2 regions of the Lacticaseibacillus camelliae DSM 22697 genome follow, and region 2 is predicted to be linked to the other one. Evidence: riboswitches for the same ligand, from Rfam matches in the RefSeq annotation. Region 2 holds a riboswitch; the other holds the start of a gene.

Region 1 (3,468 bases), on a different contig from region 2:
GGATCTCCGTCGTGCCCGCAAACAGGGTGCCCATGCGCGTGGCGATCTGGCCGGCCGGCAGTGCGGGATTGTCATGCAGTCCGTAAAACTCATCGGGGTGCCATTCCCCGGTAAAAGCGCCGGCATCAAACACGCGCTTGCCGCCGTACTCCGCCTCTTCCGCCGGCTGGAAAAAGAACACCATGTTGTCCCTGGGCTGGTTGGTGGCGAAATACGCCAGGATGCCCATCGCCACGGTCATGTGCACATCGTGGCCACACGCGTGCATCACGCCAGGGTGGTTCGAGGCAAACGGCAGCCCCGTTTTTTCCTCAACCGGCAGCGCATCGATGTCTGTGCGGTAGCCCAGCGTGCGCCGCGGTGCAGTGCCAGCCAGGTGGACAAGCAGGGCGGTCGGCACCGCCTCGACGTGCTTGACGGTCAGCCAAGGGCAGGCCAAGCGCTGAACGAACTCTTCGATGTATGCCTGGGTCTGAAATTCGTTCAGTGCCAGTTCCGGAATGCGGTGCAGCGAGCGCCGGATCGAGATCAAATCGGCTTCTGTTAAAGTGGCCATGTGCATGCCTTCCTATAGTTTGCGCAGCGCATCGATCAGGCCGGTTTCGCCTTCGGTCTTCGCGTCCTTCATCTTGATCACCTTGGCCGGAACGCCGGCAACCACCGCGTTGGCCGGCACGTCATCGATCACAATGGCCCCAGCCGCGACAACGGCGCCTTTGCCAACGTGGACGCCTTCGATGACCACGGCGTTGGCGCCGACCAGCACGCCGTCATCAATGACGACCGGTTTGGCGCTGGCGGGCTCCACGACCCCGGCCAGGACCGCACCGGCGCCGATGTGGCAGTGCTTGCCGACCGTCGCGCGCCCACCGAGCACGGCGCCCATGTCGATCATCGACCCGGCCCCGATCTTGGCGCCGATGTTGATGATGGCGCCCATCATGATCACGGCGTTGTCGTCGATGGTGACGTGCTCGCGAATGATGGCGCCGGGCTCGATGCGGGCGTTTACCTTGCTGATGTCGAGCATCGGCACGCCGGTGTTGCGGCCGAGCGTTTCGACGCGCAGCTGCGAGATGGCACCGCGATTTTCATCGAGCCACGGCGAAAGCCTGGCGGCATCCCCGTACAGCTGGCCAGTTTTGACGTCGAGAAACGCCTGGACGCCGGCCGGCACCGCCGTGAGCTTTTCAATGTTGCCTGCCAAAGTCACGTGCATCGGCGTGGTTTTCGGGGCGCTGGCGATGTAATCGATAATTTGTTCCGCGTTAAATTCAGCCATGTTTTTTCCTCCTAGAAAATGAAAAAGTCCATCCGGCAACGCTCGCCAGATGGACAGCAAATAGTCCAATTAATTGACGATAGCGCCCCGCATTACTGCGACAGTCCGCCGGATCTTCTCCAGCGGCCCAACCGCTCACCGTTCACACGCCGGTGAGGATTTCGGCGGTGTTCCCTTTCGCCTGCCTTCAGCGCATGTGCTTTGCTCGGGCAGGTTACTGATGGCGACCGCAACCTCTATCTTTTTCGTATGTAATTGACATTAGCTTACGATTAAAACTCACCCTCGTCAACCCTTGACACGGACCGACCGCTTTGGTTATGTTGGAGCCAATTGATTAGAGGACGGGGAGACAAACATGAAAGTCATCAAATTTGGGGGGTCATCACTGGCCACCGGCGCACAACTGGCCAAAGTGGTTAAAATCGTGCAGGCCGATGCGACGCGCCAGGTCGTGGTCGTGTCCGCGCCGGGCAAGCGCAGCAAAACCGACGTGAAAGTCACCGACCTGCTGGGCCAGCTGGCCGACCAGGTGCTTGCGGGCAAGAATCCCGAAGCGCTGATCGAAACCATTCTGGCGCGCTACACCGAGATCCAGCAGCACTTTGCCCTGACCGATGACGTGGTGGCCCGGCTGCGACAGCACCTGCAGCGACTCGCCAAGGCCACCTACCCCGGCGTGGACTACCTCCGCTCGGCCTTCATGGCGCAGGGGGAGCACATGAACGCGCAGCTGGTGGCGGCCGTGATGGCGCACCTAGGCATGAACGCACGGTTCGTCAGCCCCAAGGAACTCGGCATCACCCTGACCGGCAAGCCCGGCGCCGCCCTAGTGGACGAGGAAAGCTACGGCCGCCTCGCCCAGTTTGTCTTGCAGCCCGGTGAGATCATTGTCGTGCCCGGCTTTTACGCCTATGACGAGGCTGGCAACATACTGACCTTTGCCCGCGGAGGGTCGGATATCACGGGCTCGATCCTCGCCAAGGGCCTGGCCGCCGACTTGTACGAAAACTTCACCGACGTGTCCTGGGTCTACGCCGCCGATCCCGGCATTGTCGACCACCCGCGCGCCATCAACACCCTGACCTACCGGGAAATGCGGGAACTCGCCTACGCCGGTTTCTCCGTCTTCAACGACGAGGCGCTGATCCCCGTGATCGAGGCGGGCATCCGCGTCAACATCAAAAACACCAACCAGCCGGACGCGCCTGGCACAATCATTGCGCCGACCAAAAACGTCCAGCATCACCACCACATCACCGGCGTGGCGGCCAAAAAAGGCTTCACCGCGCTTTACCTGCACCACTACCTGATCAACCAGGAAGTCGGCTTCACCTTGAAGCTGCTGCAGATCCTCGCCAAGTACGGCGTCTCCTATGAGCACATGCCGTCTGGGATCGACGACCTGACCATCATCATCGACGAAAATCAGCTCACGCCGCAGATCAAGGACCAAATTGCCGCCGAGGTGCGCGCCCAGATTCACCCCGACGAGCTCGAATGGCTGCCCGACTTCGCCATTGTGATGGTGGTCGGCGAAGGTCTGTACGCGCGGCCGGACCTGGTCGCCCGCATCATGGTGGCGCTGGCCGACGCCGGCATCGAGCCTTCTGTCATCAACCAAGGTGCATCGAAAATCGGGCTGATGCTGACGGTGCCAACGGCCAAGGCGGCAGCCGCAGTGTCGGCGATTTACGCGCTCAGCTGCCACAAACAAGAGGCCGCCGCGACCAAGTAACCGAAGTAACAGGAAAACCGACGAGGCTGAGACACAAAGCGGTTTTAGCCCAAAACGCAGGCGTCCCTGCATCACGATTCGCACTTCGAATCGTGATGCAGGGGCGTTTGCGTGTCTGGGCGTTGCTTTGTGGAACGCGACTTCGGGAATTATGTCTCAGCCTGATCGGTTTTTAGTTTGACCAGGTAAAAATCCCCCAGCGTTTCGTGGTCTTCGGCGGCTTCAACGTCTCAAAGCGCTTGACCGCGATGCCTGACGTCGCCTCAGCGCGAAAGTCGACCGCCAGCAGGAAGTCCAGCAGCTGCGCCGTGAGTTCGTCGGTGTGGCCCGGCGATTGCACCAACCGCGCGTCGAGCCAGGCGCTGGGGATTTTATAGTCATCATACCAGCGCCGCACCCCATCGGCCGGTTCGTCATCAAAGCGCAACACGCCGTCGATTTGCCGGGC
Region 2 (3,468 bases):
ACCTCGTGAGTGCCGAAGGACTTTTTTAAATTACGCACTTCAATAATGGGTTCTGACATGTTTTTGTCCTCCTTACTTGATCTTTGGGGTGTCAACTTGCATCTGGTTGGTCATCAAATCGTAATCCTTGGGCCCATCCATCCGCTTTTCGACCAGTCTGAACAGCCGGCTGATGGTAAAGGTGAGCAGCAGGTAGATCCCGGCGACGACCAGGTAGGTGTGGAAGAACTGGAAGTTCTGACCCGCCACGGTTTCGGCGCTGAAGAACAGTTCGGAAACGGAGATGACGGACAGCACTGACGTATCCTTGATGTTGACGATGAATTCATTGGTGACGGCCGGCAGGGAATTGCGAATCGCTTGCGGCAGGATGACCTTGGTCATGGTTTGCCAGTGGGTCATGCCCAGCGCGTGTGCGGCTTCGAACTGGCCGGAGTCGACAGAGGTGATGCCCCCACGGATGATTTCAGAGATGTAAGCCCCGGTGTTAATAGACACAATGAACAAGGCGGCCACGGTACGGTCCATGTTGACGTGAAACGCGAGGGCGGCGCCGTAGTAAACGACGGCGGCCTGGACGATCATTGGGGTGCCCCGGAAGACTTCAATGTAGACGGCGAGCAGCCAGTTGCCGATGGCCCGCAGACCGCGTTTGCCGCGGTTCTTGGGTACCGGGGTGGTGCGGGCGATGCCGACCAGCAACCCGATCAGGAAACCAACGACGGTCCCAATCAGGGAGATGAACAGCGTCATACCGGTCCCACGCAGGAGCATCGGGCCGTACTGCTTCAGCAGGGCGACGAACCAGTTGCCCTGACTGGTGGTGGATGGCTGGTCCGCGACGGCCTGGTTCATTAACTGATCACGCTCTTTTTGCGGGATCTTTGCCAGCTCGGCGTTGATCTTGGCCTTGTCCGGGTCGTTCTTACGGATCCCAATCGCCAGATCCACGTCCTCCGGGTTGGTCTTGAAGCCATTTTTCTTGGAGAAACGCAGGTAGGTCAGATCGGGGTTGGCATTTTCGGCGGTGATGCCCTCAGGCACTTCGGAGACATAGCCGTCGATGGTGCCGGATTCAAGCGCCACCCGCATGGCGGGGAAGTTATCCATGGCGGGTTCCTTGATGACGCCCTTCATTTGCTTGATGGCCTGATAGTGGAAGGTCGACAGCTGCGCCGTGATCTTGGCGTTCTTGAAATCATTGATGCTCTTGGCTTTGGCGTACTTACTGTCGCGGCGTACCACGACGGTCAGCTTGCTGGCGTAGTAGGTATTGGTAAAATCGATGGTCTTGCGGCGTTCAGGCGTCGGGCTCATGCCCGCGATGATGGCGTCGATCTTGCCGGAGGTCAATGCCGGCGGCAGGCCATTCCAGGACGTCTTGACGACGACGACCTTTTTGCCCAAGGCCTTGGCGACCTTCTTGGCCATCTGGACGTCATAACCGTTGGCGTAATCCGAGCTGCCTTGGATCCTGACAGCGCCGTTCGCGGCCGTGTTTTGGGTCCAGTTGAACGGGGCGTAGCCGGCTTCCATGCCGACCTTGAACGTGCCCTTGGTTGCGGCGGCCACGTGCTGTGGCGTGCCGGCGCTGATGCCCGCCGCCACGGCGAGCAGTGCGAGACCGCTGACAAGGCGGCCCCAGAAATGCTTCTTCATCATTAAAAACTCCCTTCGTGTTGTCCCAAGTTAACTTGGTGAACCACGCGGGAAATAGAGAAGTAAAAAGGCCGGCCTATAAGTGAAATAGGCCGACCGATGATTTCAGTGGTTAAACCAGAATCATAGCGCTCCGAAGCTAGGCTTCGACAGTCCAGCGGGTTTCCCCAAACTGGCCCAACGCGCCCTGCCCCTGTGGCAGAATGCGTTTCGGCGGATTCGCTTACGGCTGATTCAACGTGACAGGCACTCCTCAGCGTTCGTCGTTTCCGCGACCTCTATTTCTTAGTGGTAAATTCAGTTGTCGCTTGCCAGTTTATGCGTCCGAAACCGCCGTGTCAAGGCGTTTGCTTAAGATAACGGTTTCAGCTGTGACCACCTGGGATACTGTCACAGGCGGTGAAGGTTATTGCGTTGGGCAAACCCTTAAGCTAGGGAGATGGCCTATCATCTCTTTCTGAGGCTTAGTCGCGGTTTGTATGAATTATTTTACTAACTAAAGGTTTATTCATCGATTAGAATTTTGTTTGTGGCCGGCGGTTTGTCGGCCTGTGTTAGAGAATGACGAGACTGGTACGCGTTTCAGACAAAAGCGGTTCGGATCGTGCGCTTAGCCAAAATTAATCATAAAAATTTTTTAGCCGCGAGCCTTAGTAGTAAGTGGTGTTTCATGAAAACGATTGTTTTTTTGAAGCTTCAACCTTTGCAATCGCAACCATTTTTGTGCAAACTATCTGCTGGACCGTGACACGTCACCCAACTTTTTGAGTTAAATCCGAATGGTGGCGCTATCAGGTCTAAATACATATAGGAGGCGACAAACAATGGTCGGAATCATCCTTGCTAGCCACGGCGATTTTGCCAAAGGCATTATGCAATCAGGTCAGATGATCTTTGGTGAGCAGAAGAATGTTGAAGCAGTGACATTCCAGCCCAACGAAGGCCCGGACGACTTGAAAGCACACCTCGAGGAAGCCATTGCGAAGCTCGACTCAGATGATCAGGTCCTGTTCCTTATCGATTTGTGGGGCGGCTCTCCGTTCAACCAGTCTAACGGGTTGTTCGAGCAGCACAAAGATAAGTGGGCCATCGTCACTGGGTTGAACCTACCAATGCTGATTGAGGCATACGGTTCCCGTTTGTCCATGGATTCAGCGCACGATATTGCGGCGCACATTATTGAGTCAGGTAAAGACGGTATCAAAGTCAAGCCTGAAGAACTGGCACCAAAGGCGGTACCTGCTGCAGCACCAGCGCAGCACGTCAGCGGCGGTAAGCCAGGGAAGATGAGTTACGTTCTGGCTCGGATCGACTCTCGTCTGCTTCACGGGCAAGTTGCGACGGCTTGGAGCAAAGAGACCAAGCCAACGCGGATCATTGTTGTATCGGACGGTGTCGCACACGACAAGCTGCGTAAACAGCTGATCACTGAAGCGGCCCCATCAGGTGTTAAGGCTCACGTCATTCCAATTGATCAGATGATCAAGATCGCCAAAGACGACAAGCACTTCGGCGGCGAAAAAGCGTTGCTATTATTCGAAACACCGGAAGACGCGAAAAAGGCCATTGACGGCGGCGTGCCGCTGAAGGAACTGAACGTTGGTTCCATGGCGCACTCAGTCGGCAAGGTTCAGCCGAACAAGGTCCTGGCCTTTGACCAGACCGATATTGACACGTTCAAGGCCTTGGAAAAGGAAGGCGTCACCTTCGATGTTCGGAAGGTCCCAACCGACAACAAGGACAACATGGACGCAATCCTCAAGAAGGCGCAAGACGCGCTGGATGCACAGAACAAGTAGCAATAGATTA

Evidence for each region. Region 2 has a riboswitch for lysine ahead of FC75_RS04390 (ABC transporter permease subunit). Riboswitches for the same ligand answer to the same signal wherever they lie in the genome.
Region 1: linked by a shared signal. The riboswitch ahead of dapD (2,3,4,5-tetrahydropyridine-2,6-dicarboxylate N-acetyltransferase) and the one ahead of FC75_RS04390 (ABC transporter permease subunit) in region 2 are both predicted to bind lysine.

The regions. Positions count from the first base shown of each region.
Region 1 covers NZ_AYZJ01000050.1:28,467-31,934, reverse strand. Annotated here, with positions in the region: gene FC75_RS08670 (N-acetyldiaminopimelate deacetylase) at 1-556, opposite strand, end outside; gene dapD (2,3,4,5-tetrahydropyridine-2,6-dicarboxylate N-acetyltransferase) at 569-1,282, opposite strand; lysine riboswitch at 1,355-1,529, opposite strand; gene FC75_RS08660 (aspartate kinase) at 1,641-3,020, shown strand; gene FC75_RS08655 (PTS sugar transporter subunit IIB) at 3,193-3,468, opposite strand, start outside.
Region 2 covers NZ_AYZJ01000023.1:42,576-46,043, forward strand. Annotated here, with positions in the region: gene FC75_RS04385 (amino acid ABC transporter ATP-binding protein) at 1-59, opposite strand, end outside; gene FC75_RS04390 (ABC transporter permease subunit) at 73-1,659, opposite strand; lysine riboswitch at 1,778-1,948, opposite strand; gene FC75_RS04395 (mannose/fructose/sorbose PTS transporter subunit IIA) at 2,484-3,458, shown strand.